3 regions of the Neptunomonas japonica JAMM 1380 genome follow, and region 3 is predicted to be linked to each of the others. Evidence: predicted binding sites of a transcription regulator. Region 3 holds the regulator's gene; each other region holds the start of a gene.

Region 1 (4,403 bases), 1.3 Mb from region 3:
TTCTGGTTTCTCCACCTTTTTTAAAGGTGTAAATATAGTCCCAACGTTCGCCGTTAAAAGTATCAACAACCAGCGGTGTGCCTAGTACATAGCGGACTTGCTTATGGTTCATGCCAGGCTTGAGTTGGTCGACCATCTCTTGGGTAATGATGTTCCCTTGTGGGATATCAATTTTGTAAACGCCAGGGAATCCTGAGCAGCCGGATAACAAAGTTACGGCGATAATGCTAATTAGAAACTTTCGCATCTGTAAATGACTTCCACTTTTACGTGTAAATAAAGATAATAGAGTCTAACATCCAGTTGTTGGAATCAATAGAGTAAAGATCATGTCCGTCGAAAATCAAGAATTAAGGAAGGCAGGCCTTAAAGTTACTTTGCCACGCGTTAAGATATATCAGATTCTCGAAAAAGCAGGTGAGGGTGATCATTTTAGCGCGGAAGATATCTATAAACTGCTGATGGAGATTGGCGAAGATGTTGGTTTGGCAACAGTTTATCGTGTGCTAACTCAATTTGAAGCAGCAGGCTTGGTGACTCGTCACCACTTTGAAGGCGGGCATTCTGTATTTGAATTAGCAAGTGCAGAAGAGCATGATCATATAGTTTGTGTGAAATGTGGCAAGGTGCGAGAGTTTGTTGATCAGAAGTTGATTGATCGTCAGTACGAAATTGCTAAAGATTTAGGTTTTACTATTACAGATCGTACGCTTTACCTTTACGGTGTCTGTGCAAACGGTTGCACTGCTAAATAGATTAAATTGTATTAAAGGGCCGACTTTTCGTCGGCTTTTTGGCTTTTTCGTTAGCTGTACTACCTATTTGCTAGACTCCTAGCATCTCTTTAGCATGATCGAGAGAGCGCTTAGTTACATCAATCCCACCTAGCATACGTGCAATTTCTTGAACTCTATCTTTTTTTACTAGTGTATTTATGTGCGTATGTGTGTGCTCTTTACCGGCACGTTTGCTAACAAACAGGTGTTGATGCCCTTGTGAAGCAACTTGCGGCTGATGCGTTACACACATTATTTGTGCTCGCTCTCCTAGCTGGCGAAGCATTCTCCCGACAACTTCCGCTATAGCGCCACCAATACCAACATCCACTTCATCAAAGATGAGCGTAGGCGTTGTTGAGCTTTGCGCGGTGATAACTTGAATGGCGAGACTGATGCGAGATAGCTCGCCGCCTGAGGCTATTTTTGCTAAAGGGCGAGCCGGTTGGCCTTTATTGGTGGCGATTAAAAATTCAATATCTTCCAAGCCGCTTGCTTGCGGGGCGTCTGTTTCTGTAAGGGTCGCTATGAAGTTGGCTGAGGTCATGCCCAGTAAATACAGCTGTTCATTAATTTGTTTGTTTATCTGTGTGGCTGCTTTTCTGCGTGCAGCACTGAGTTTCGTTGCCGCACGGGTGTATTCAGAGCGAATTTTTTCCACATCAATGCTGAGTTGTTCAAGCGTCTCGTCTGTACTTTGTAAAGTATCGAGCTCTGTTCTTAGTTGCACATGAAACGCAGGTAATGTTTCGGGTGATACACGGTGCTTGCGAGCGATATCATAAATGCATGAGAGGCGCTCTTCTGTTTCTGTTAAGCGCTCTGGGCTGATTTCGATACGATCCAAGTAGTGACGAAGTTCTTGGGTGGCTTCATCAATTTGTATTTGAGCACTGCTCAAGAGTTCTGTCGCTTGGGTAACGGCAGGTGCTTGATCGTTTAATTCTGCTAGTAGTTGTAATGCGTGATGCAAGAGTTGATTGCAGCTCTCTTGTTCTCCTTCGCAAGTGACTTCAAGAATTTTATACCCATTTTGTAAAGTGCTGCCCGCTTGGCTTAGTGTTTTCTGTTCTTGTTCTAGGGTCGCTAGTTCGCCTTCAAACATGCCTAACTGGTCTAGTTCGTTTAACTGGTAACTAAGGAGTTGAACTTTAGCTTGGTGTTCCTCGTCTTGATTAAGCAAAGCCTCAAGGTGCTTCTGTTGTTTCTGCCATTGCTGGAAAAGGTTCTTCACTTTTGTAGCTTGAATGACCTGTGCTGCAAATTGGTCGACGAGTTCGCGGTGATGGTCTTTCTTTAAAAGGCGTTGGTGTTCATGCTGCCCATGAATGGCTATGAGGTGTTCACCAAACTCTTTGAGTGCATTAAGTGGGCAGGGTTGGCCGTTGATATAGCTACGAGAACGGCCTTCTCGGGTAATTACACGTCGGATAATACATTCGTTGTCTTGATCAAGGTCTTGGTCTTTGAGCCATGCCTTAGCATCGTGAAGTGCATCAATATTAAAGCTGGCAATAATCTCTGCGCGATCTGCTCCATGTCTAACACTACCGCTATCGGCTCTGTAGCCAAGTGTTAATCCTAATGCATCTAGCATGATGGATTTCCCAGCACCGGTTTCACCGCTAATTACTGTCATTCCTTGCTTTAGTTCAAGGTCTAGCGATTCGACAATAGCGTAGTTGCGAATGGTCAGTTGCGTCAGCATTTTGATTATTCCATGCATGTGTATTTATACAGTACTTTATTTATAGGCGATTTTTGCGTCAGGTGCAATCGTGTCAAATCAATCGTATTGAAAAAAAGTCGAATTAGGGTTGAATTTACAGCTTGGGGCCCCATAAAGACCGCATTCTAGTTTTTTAGTATTTTATGGCTGCTTGAGTTGGAGAGCCCCATGGCGAATGACCAGACGACACAAAATGAAACAGTTGAATCTGCAGATGTAGATAACGTAAACCTTGATACATCAAATGCTGATGAATCAGATGCGGCAGTCGATGCTAAGGATGAGCAAGCTGGCGAAGTTGCAGATAACGTAGAAAAGCAGCTATCTGAAGCGCAGGCAGAGATTTCGGCCCTTAAAGAGCAGGTTTTGCGCTCAGCTGCTGATGTGCAGAATGCTCGCCGTAGAGCCGAAAAAGATGTTGAGAAAGCTCACAAGTTTGCGCTTGATAAATTTGTGAATGAAATGCTGCCTATCGTAGATAGCTTAGAACGCGCACTAGAAACCAGCAGTGCTGATGATGAAGCAACGAAAGCCTTGCGCGATGGCGTTGAAATGACGCTTGGTATGTATATCGCAGGCTTAGCTAAATTTAATGTTGATCGTATTGATCCGCAAGGCGAAGCATTTGACCCGGTTTCACATCAGGCTATGTCAATGGTTGATGCGCCGGATGCGCAACCTAATACAGTGATTGCGGTTATGCAGAAAGGCTATAGCCTAAATGGTCGTTTGATTCGCCCTGCCATGGTCATTGTGTCAAAAAGTTAAAAAAACCATATTAAATGCCTTGAAATTGTACAAAACGTATCCATATAAAGGGCATACAGATTTTAACAGATTTACAGCTCATTAAATTGAGCAATGAATAGCGGAGAAAGAAAGATGGGCAAAATTATCGGTATAGATCTAGGTACTACCAACTCTTGTGTGGCAGTGCTGGATGGCGACAAAACACGTGTTATTGAGAACGCTGAGGGTGATCGTACAACCCCTTCTATTATTGCCTATACAGAAGATGAAATTTTGGTAGGTCAGTCTGCAAAGCGCCAGGCTGTAACTAACCCGCATAACACACTATATGCTATTAAGCGTCTCATTGGCCGTCGTTTTAAAGATGACGTTGTTCAGAAAGATATCAGCATGGTTCCATACAAAATCGTTGAAGCTGATAATGGCGATGCTTGGGTTCAGGTACGAGATGACAAGATGGCTCCGCCACAGATCTCTGCTGAAATCCTGAAGAAAATGAAGAAAACAGCTGAAGACTATCTGGGCGAAGAAGTAACAGGCGCAGTTATTACTGTTCCAGCTTACTTTAACGATTCTCAGCGTCAGGCAACTAAAGATGCTGGTAAAATCGCAGGTCTAGACGTTAAGCGTATTATTAACGAGCCAACAGCAGCAGCACTTGCTTATGGTATGGACCAGTCTAAAGGTGATAAAACAATCGCTGTTTATGACTTAGGTGGTGGTACGTTCGATATCTCTATCATCGAAATTGCTGATGTAGATGGTGAGCACCAGTTTGAAGTATTGGCGACTAACGGTGATACTTTCCTTGGTGGTGAAGATTTCGATATGCGCCTAATCGAGTATTTGGCAGCTGAGTTCAAGAAAGAGTCAGGTATCGATCTACATAACGACCCTCTAGCTCTACAGCGTCTAAAAGAAGGTGCTGAAAAAGCTAAAGTTGAGCTCTCTACTGCTCAGAGTACTGATGTTAACTTGCCATACATCACTGCTGATGCAACCGGTCCTAAGCACCTTAACGTTAAAATTACGCGTGCTAAGTTAGAGTCTTTAGTAGAAGAGCTGGTGACTAACTCTATCAACCCATGCCGTACTGCTTTGAAAGATGCAGGCCTAAGCGCTTCTGACATCGATGAAGTTATCTTAGT
Region 2 (4,403 bases), 420 kb from region 3:
CTTTGATGCAGGTGAGCGGTTATCTTTCTCATATTACATTGTCACTGAGCAACACCAAGGTGATATGGCGGTAACGTCAGACCTTAATGTTGGCTCAACGGTGCATATACAGCTACCTATTAACCACTGAACCCGGGCGTTAGCCAGTTTTTGCACACTAGCGAATACTCGGAATATCACTCCATCGTGTTGTGTAAGCAGGGGATAGCTTCTCCTGCTTCATTTTCCAGTCATTTGAACGTTGTTGTCCTGCAAAGCAAATGTGCCCCTTACCACTCTTATTGATTTTATCGATAGCTTGCATGAGCGCGGTCGAATTTCTAAAAGATGAAGGTTTGTCCCAAAGTGTTGTTTGAAATGTGCCGGACTCATAGAAGTCAGCGAGCATCACCCCTGCTTTCATGTAGAGAAGATCTTCTTTGTATATCGTTTTTAATAACTGAATAGCTGCTTGAGTGATGTCACGAGTGTCATGGCTGGGCGTGTCTAAAATGCAGCTGGCACTCTCGCGATAATAGCTTGCGTTTGGGTTGAAAGGACTGGTTTTGATAAATATTGAAACAGCACGTGCTTGCTTACCTTGCTCTCGTAGTTTTTCCGCTGCTCGTTCACAATGTTTGCATAGTGCTGCATGTATATCCTTGTAATCAGTGACACGCACACCAAAGGTTCGGCTGCATAAAATCTGTTTTTTGGCGGGGGGCGATGATTCCATATCTATGCATGATAAGCCGTTCAATTCACGAACGGTTCGTTCAACACTGATAGAGAATTGCTGTCGAATCCAGCCGGGTTGGCTGCGAGCTAATTGTAATGCAGTGTCTATGCCGACGTTGTTTAGTTGCTTCGCAAGGCGTGAACCAATCCCCCAGACGTCTTTAACCGGTGTTATGTTTAAGAGCTTTTCTTGTCTTTGTTGCGAGGTAAGATCTACTACGCCTGCCGTTTTTCGATAGCGTTTGGCTGCATTGTTGGCGAGTTTTGCTAACGTTTTAGTGGGTGCTATCCCTACGGATACTGAGATGCCAACCCAGCTTTGAATCCGTTGTTTTATTTGAATACCAAATACTTCCAGAGACGATGCACTATCGATACTGTTGAGATCTAAAAAGGCTTCATCAATGGAGTAAACTTCTATATCAGCTACCATCTGCTGCAAAATATTCATGACACGGGCCGAAATGTCGCCATAAAGTGCATAGTTAGAGGAAAATACCTGCACATTTTCATGAAGTAACTGTTCCTGAACCTCAAATAATGGAACAGCCATGCGAATACCTAATGCTTTGGCTTCAGCGCTGCGAGCTACAATACAGCCGTCATTATTCGACAAAACCACAATGGGCCGGCCTCGCAGATCAGGTCTGAAGAGGCGCTCGCAGCTGGCATAAAAGTTATTACAGTCGACCAGTGCAAAACAAGGAGTCATTACTTAACCCCTTAATGAGTGGATGACTGTCGTCACAACGCCGAACACTTCCAGCTCATTACCTTCATGAAGAGTGATCGTTGAATAGGCTTTGTTCATGGGCCTGAGCTGCACTGAAGTTGAGCTGATAATTAGCTGTTTAACGGTAAATTCATCATGAATGCATGCAATGACAATGTCGCTAGAGCGGGCGGTTAAAGAGCGGTCTACGACAAGAATATCTCCTGAAAAGATACCCGCATCGATCATAGAATTTCCTTCGGCGCGTACAAAGAAGGTTGCAGCAGGATGTTTGATGCATAGATCGTTTAAATCCAGTGTTTTCTCAATGTAATCTTGTGCTGGTGATGGGAAGCCAGCAGCGACTGAATCTTGAAAAAGAGGGATGGCATGGTTCTGTTGTTGTGAGAACCGTCCTAATAAAGTGGTTAGCATAATAATCCATAACTGTATTTATATACAGTATAGTAGATTCAAAATTACAATATGTGAAGAAATAAAAAGTATTGGGGGGATGTGTTTATTAGAAAGGAGGGCGTAAGGAGCTTAAAAAAGTACATAAAATCATTAGCGTAAGTGCATTAGCAAATACGCTTGATGACCTGTCATGCAGCAGGCTTAGCTGCGTTCATAGTAATAAATTAAGTGAATTAGTTAAAAAGGTTGTCGCCCTGTTGGTCGATCATCAGCTTAGCTTTACGAAATGTTTCTTGTGCACACATTTCTTGGCTCGGTAGAACATCGGCTCGAATAAACGAGTGCTCACGCTCGCCTTTGCTAATTAAACCGTTAATACGAAACTGAGAATTTTCTGCAGCAGGCGTAGCGACAAGAAGGTAACCCTTATATTCCTCTTGTGAAAAAGGCGTTGAAGAGGTGGTGTCGTTATCTTTTGCAGTAAACATACCCAAAAGTGATGTTAATAAACCCATTAATGCTCCTGTCAAAGTCTCGGAATATAATTACTTTTAAGTACTTTATCAGAAATGAAAACCTTACATAGTGAAAAAAGTAGAGCTGTGTCATCTCTCTGCTATGCTTAAGTATATAATTGGGTTTTGTTCATATTCTATTAAGGGTAGTGGGTATGCATCAATTTGTCTGTTCCCGAATCAATAGTCGGGCTGTTGTCATTGTTGCAGTTTTTTTATTGCTTTTTGCGTTCTCAGTGCAAGCACAAACCAAACTCACTCCTGTGGCTATTCAGCTGCAATGGAATCATCAATTCCAGTTTGCTGGGTATTATGCGGCCAAGGAAAAGGGCTTTTACAAAGAAGTCGGGTTAGACGTTACCATCAAAGATGGAGGCTATGACAGTGCTGGACACGCCGTTGTGCCAGAAGCAGAAGTATTGTTTAACCGAGCTCAATTTGGCTCAACGCGTACTGATTTATTGATCAATCATAGCCAAGGGCTACCCTTTGTTGTGCTAGCAAATATTATGCAGCATTCACCCTATATATTTTTAACGACTGATCAGTATGATTTTGATCGCTTGGAAGATATCGGTCAGTATCGCCCTATCTCATTGAACTTGCCTAACGACGGTGATGAACGGATGGATGCTGAAGCAATTGCTGCTCTGAAAGTGGCGGGGGTAGATCTGACAAGTCTCAATAACCATTTCCCTACATGGGAGTTAGGTGACCTTCTGTCGGGTCATACACAGCTGATTCCTTCTTATAGTACAGATGAGCCCTATTTTGTTAAGAAAGCCGGGCATACTCCCGTATTGATTGAACCCAGAGCGTATGGAATAGACTTTTATGGGGATTTACTTTTCACACGCCAAAAAATGCTGGATGAGCAGCCTGAGGTAGTAGAAAAATTTCGCGCGGCTAGTTTGAGAGGTTGGAAGTATGCAATGGACAATCCGGCAGAAGTCGCAGAAATTATTATTCAAAATTATGAAACTCGTCGGGCCGCTTATGACAAGGATTTTCTTCTGTATGAAGCGGGGCAAATAAAAAAACTTATGAACTCTGATGTGATAGAAATTGGTTATATCAACAGGGAGCGCTGGAAAAAAATTGCCGATATATACCTATCGTTAGGCTTAATTGATCAATACAACTTGGATAGTTTTCTTTATGTTCCGGCAGGAACAGAAGATTTATGGATTGAATATAAGTACTGGATTCGGTTACTAATCATCCCATTTTTAGTTGCTGTTGGTATTATCTGGTACCTGTTTTCATTAACCGCAGCGCTAAGGCGAGAGATAAGTAAGCGTCGCTTAGCTGAAAAAACGCTCAAGACGCAGGCTGAACTCGATAGTTTGACAGGTATTAGTAACCGCTATGTTTTTCAGCAGAGTTTAGAAAAAGAGTTTGCTAGAGCGCGAAGGTACCATCAGCCATTTTCTTTAATGATTATGGATATTGATCTATTTAAAGAAGTTAATGATAAGTACGGTCACCAAGCCGGTGATGAAGTGTTGCGCTCTTTGGCGAGTGTTACCGATAACTTATTACGTAGTACGGATCTATTCGCCCGTTATGGAGGAGAGGAGTTTGTCGTGCTGTTGCCCAATACATCATTAGACGAAACTATTGGCTTGGCAGAGCGAATTTTATATGCCAATCGTCATAACAGTGTGGCCTATAATGGGTTAAGTATTCGTTATACCATCAGTATTGGCGTAACAGAAATATTAGATTCAGACCGCGTTGTAGATGACCTATTCAAGCGCAGTGATGATCTACTTTATGCTGCGAAAGATGCAGGGCGTGATTGTATCAGGCTCAGTCATACCACCGATAAAAGTAGCCGTTAATATTTAAGAGGTAAAGGTGCGGTGGTTTTCACTGCACGGATGGCAAAGTTGCTTTGTATATCTTTTACGATAGGGAGGCGTTGTAATGTTTTTAGCCATGCTTCGTAAGTTAGTAGATCTGATACAACAACCTCTAAGCGGTAGTCCGATGCACCAGATACGACAAAACAACTAATTACATTTTCCATCGATAAAATT
Region 3 (4,403 bases):
TCTATCTAATAAAATAACCCGACCACTGTCCTGCTCGGTACGTAAGAGTCGACCTGTAGCCTGCGTCAAGCGCATTGACGCCTCAGGTACAGTCCACTCCATAAATGCATTACCACCTCGCTGCTCTATCCACTCAGCCATCGTGGCATCAACAGGATCGTCTGGCACACCAAACGGCAATTTAGTAATAATAACCTCTGTCAGGTACTTACCTGGCAGATCCACTCCTTCTGCAAACGACGCCAGGCCAAAAATGATACTAGGCTTCTCTGCATTAATGATCTCTTTATGCTTTCTAATAATTTCGTTCTTAGTTAAATCGCCTTGAGCCAACACCTTACTACGAATCGTACTCTCAAGCTTTTCCAACACAGTAAACATTTGTCGCCATGAGCTAAATAATACCAGTGTTGCCGCTGCACTCGCCAAACCCTTATTAAGGATACTGATAACTTCTTTCGTATGCTCTTCTGGTTTACCAGGATCCGACTCCATACGCGGAACCGACAATACTGCTGCTTGAGGGTAATTAAATGGACTTGGCAACCGCTCACACAATACATCTTGTGGCAATCCCAACTCATGAATCACACGATTAAAATGCCCTAGCGCTGTCATCGTTGCTGACGTTAACACAGCACCAAAGCAACTGGACCAAAGGTGCTCTTGTAATGTATCTGCTGCTGACACGGGGCTACTTCTACACTCAAAATCAACGCCATCGCTAGCATCGACTAAATTAATCCAACGTGCCGTTGGCGCAACACCTTCAGGGTCAGCCACCGCATAGCTTTTGTTTAGCCAATACAAGGACTGAGCCCGCATCCAAAGTAGGCCCATACGAGGATACCAACGCTCTGCTACGTCCCTATTAATCTCAGGAACACCTCCGTCCAGTGCCTCTTTAAGCACATCAACGATTTGCTCCGCTTTTAACATCCAGCGCTCTGCCGCTGAGGCAATATCTTTTGCGCTATGCATCATTGTTTCGGGAAGCACACCCTTTGGAAAACGAAAACGCTCTGATGCAGGGCGCTGAACACCATCCATCAACATTATTCGCAAATCACTATGCAATTGATCAAGCGCAATATCGATATCTTGGCGTGCAGGCGCCATACGCTCAACATACTGCGCCAAAACGGCGTTGTTATCACATTCATCCAGCATAGCATCTAACTGCTTTACGGATGACTTCAGCCAACGTTGCGTGCCTTTAACACGCATTGTATAAGCAAAGTGCCCCGTTGCCTTAGACGAAAGATGGTGAGCCTCATCAAATATATAAACAGTATTAGCCGGTTCGGGTAAAATCGCACCGCCACCTAATGACAAATCAGCCAAGACTAAATCATGGTTAGCCACAACAATGTCGGCCTTATCCATAGAGTCTCTAGACTTATAAAAAGGACATACAGAAAAATTACTACAGCGCCTATTGGTACAACGCGTATGATCGCTCGTTAGAGGGGCCCAGTTTGCAGCCTCTATTTCTTGAGCAAGACTGTCTCGATCACCATCCCACTCACCTGCAGCAAACTTACCCAACAGCTCTTGATAAAAAACCAGCAATGAAGGGTCGATACTATGCTCTATCTCATCTTCATATAGAGCAATTTGTCCCGTTTGATTTTGAGAGTCTAAAAGTTTTTCCGCCTGCGAAATACAAAAATAACGCCCCCTACCTTTAGCCAGCACATAATTAACTGACTCTCCTAGGAGACGAGCCACTTCAGGTAGGTCTTTATTTAACAGCTGCTCTTGCAATGCAACGGTCGCAGTCGAAATAACTAAAGACTTAGAATGCGACTGCGCAATAGGAATTGCACTTAACAGATAGGCCATGGTTTTACCCGTACCGGTCCCTGCCTCAATCACACAAAGATGATTTTCGTTAACCCGTTCTCCTTTCTCGTCCACCTCTATAGCACCGAGTGTTCGCGCTACGTGCGCAATCATCATTTTTTGGCCGTAACGCGGCTTCATCTCATGGTCCGCTAAAAAGCGTCGATAAGAAGCCTGTATAGAGTTTTTAAGAGCATCACTAAGCAAGACAAACTACCCGAATAACATTTGGCGTGGATCATACCAAGATACTGGATATATAAACAGAAAATTACTTTACATCACTTACTTGCTGTATATAATCACAGATACTGTATAAATAAACAGGCAACATTATGAAACTAACCAAACGTCAAGAAGAAGTACTGGAATGCATCCGCGGGCACATTGAAGCAACCGGGTATCCACCGACACGTGCAGAAATCGCAAAAACACTTGGTTTCAAATCCGCTAATGCTGCCGAAGAACACCTTAAAGCATTAGCGAGAAAAGGCGCGATTGAGATTATTCCGGGAACCTCTCGCGGTATACGCCTACCTGAACTGGAAGCAGCAGAAGACGGGATACCCGTAATAGGGCGTGTCGCTGCTGGATCTCCTATTTTGGCACAAGAACATATCGAAGAGCACTGCACTATCTCTGCTGACTTCTTTCATCCACCAGCTAACTATTTACTGAGAGTCCATGGCACTAGCATGAAAGACATTGGCATTATGGACGGTGACTTGCTCGCTGTACATCAATGTACAGAAGCACGTAACGGCCAAATTGTTGTCGCCCGCATTGATGACGAAGTCACTGTAAAACGCTTCAAAAAAGAAGGTCACATGGTCTATCTGATTGCAGAAAACACAGAGTTTTCACCAATTCAAGTTGACCTTCGACAGCAAGAATTGTCTATCGAAGGGTTAGGCGTAGGCGTCATTAGGCAAGGAGGTGATTTGTGATTCAATTACATAACCATCGCAACAGACCCGGCATGGCGCTGTTACGCAAACACGAACAAAACCAGATCCACCAAAAACCGCCAGCCACAAAAAAAGAGTTCGGAAAAATAACTGAAATAGTCACACGTAGCGGCGAACTCAACGATATGCCTCTGCTCATGCCTTTACTGGCACAGCTCAGCCATGAAGACCGCTGGTTTGCATGGGTAGCGCCGCCGACCAACTTACCTCGTTCGCTCTTACAGGATGCAGGTATTGACTTAAACAAGGTAATTTTACTCTACCCAGATGAGCATCATTCAGTACTGCAGCTTGCAAAAAAAGCATTAAGTACGGGCACCTGTCACGCAGTCATTAGCTGGGCCGAAGAGATATCAGAACATGAGATTAAAAATTTAGAGCACTCAGCTCAACAAGGATGTAGTAACGGCATCCTCATAAGAAGACGCCACCACTAAAACAGCAGACAAAAGGGAAGAACTAGTGGATTACCGGTTTAGGAGTCTTGGGTGCTTCCGCAGACTCCATTGATAACTCAGACATCATCTTTGCACCAGCTACAAGAATCATACGCGCTAACTCTTCAGACTGACCATTTAGACCATCTCTAACTTTTTGCGACAAGTTCACTGTGATCAGTGGCTCATCCTCACCCGCCTTACGCATAGCGTATTCGCCTGATGGAAGCTTGATAATCTCAAGTACTGTTTGTTCCACTGTATTTTTACTCACTACCACTCTTGCATATCTGAACGTAAACGCTCGACTAGCGAACGAAACTCATTAAGCCACTGTTTGTATTCGGCCAGAATATCGCTATCTTCTGCATGATTTGGGTTAATCTGCACAACATGAATTTCTGAAACGCTTACTTTATCACTCGCAGCTTCACTATGATTATCAAGGGCTTTCCAACAAGCTCCATAAGCAGCTAGCATTTTATGCAACCAACTTACTTCACTCTTCTCCAAGCCTACCAGCTCAATCCTTTCTGGTGACTCTTGCCCCGATGCCTCAAACATAACTTCTAAATCAGCCAAGGTGTTTACCTTGCTGGTATCAAAACTATATTTTTCAGCAACTTCTCGTAAAAATGAACCGTATGCCGACGCTAAATGAAACAAAATAGATTCATTATACGATTCAATTTCGTTGTGCTTACTCCACTTCGTAGAGTCTTGCGCGACCGTCAAAGCATCTAAATGAATACGTGCAAAATTAATTTTCTGATTCGTCCTGACCAGATATACATTACTCATACACTACCTCTATAACATGACCATTAAAGGTTACTTCTTCTTCGCTTTAGCCTTTGGCTCTTCTATCACCCAGGCATTACCCTGATAGAATGCACGCCATCCGGTTGCTTTGCCATTGACCTCAGTCATCACATACTGCTCCTTTGTCTTACGACTGTATCGTACAATAGTCTCATTCCCCTCATTATCACGCTTTGGCGCGCTAAACAGGAATGTGTACTTAGGGTCAATCTCAGATTCGTGAGGCAGTAACTCAATAATTTTGGGTGCTCGTGTTTCACGGTTACGTGGAAACTGGCTTGCGGCTAAAAACAACCCAGAAGCACCATCACGAAGAATGTAGGTATCTTCA

Evidence for each region. The regulator LexA, encoded in region 3, represses DNA repair genes until DNA is damaged. The targets are predictions, from matches to a motif close to TACTGTNTANNTANACAGTA.
Region 1: a site for LexA is predicted at 2,499-2,518, ahead of recN (DNA repair protein RecN). Genes of this name have one in related genera too.
Region 2: a site for LexA is predicted at 1,875-1,894, ahead of umuD (translesion error-prone DNA polymerase V autoproteolytic subunit). Genes of this name have one in related genera too.

The regions. Positions count from the first base shown of each region.
Region 1 covers NZ_AP014546.1:510,276-514,678, forward strand. Annotated here, with positions in the region: gene NEJAP_RS02310 (outer membrane protein assembly factor BamE) at 1-247, opposite strand, end outside; gene fur (ferric iron uptake transcriptional regulator) at 330-755, shown strand; gene recN (DNA repair protein RecN) at 826-2,484, opposite strand; gene grpE (nucleotide exchange factor GrpE) at 2,674-3,273, shown strand; gene dnaK (molecular chaperone DnaK) at 3,388-4,403, shown strand, end outside.
Region 2 covers NZ_AP014546.1:2,199,187-2,203,589, reverse strand. Annotated here, with positions in the region: gene NEJAP_RS10310 (two-component system sensor histidine kinase NtrB) at 1-130, shown strand, start outside; gene umuC (translesion error-prone DNA polymerase V subunit UmuC) at 158-1,429, opposite strand; gene umuD (translesion error-prone DNA polymerase V autoproteolytic subunit) at 1,433-1,864, opposite strand; gene NEJAP_RS10295 (HlyU family transcriptional regulator) at 2,080-2,361, opposite strand; gene NEJAP_RS10290 (GGDEF domain-containing protein) at 2,517-4,205, shown strand; gene NEJAP_RS10285 (Lrp/AsnC family transcriptional regulator) at 4,202-4,403, opposite strand, start outside.
Region 3 covers NZ_AP014546.1:1,781,530-1,785,932, reverse strand. Annotated here, with positions in the region: gene dinG (ATP-dependent DNA helicase DinG) at 1-2,052, opposite strand, end outside; gene lexA (transcriptional repressor LexA) at 2,178-2,792, shown strand; gene NEJAP_RS08355 (cell division inhibitor SulA) at 2,789-3,250, shown strand; gene NEJAP_RS08350 (hypothetical protein) at 3,273-3,524, opposite strand; gene NEJAP_RS08345 (DUF6586 family protein) at 3,524-4,051, opposite strand; gene topA (type I DNA topoisomerase) at 4,082-4,403, opposite strand, start outside.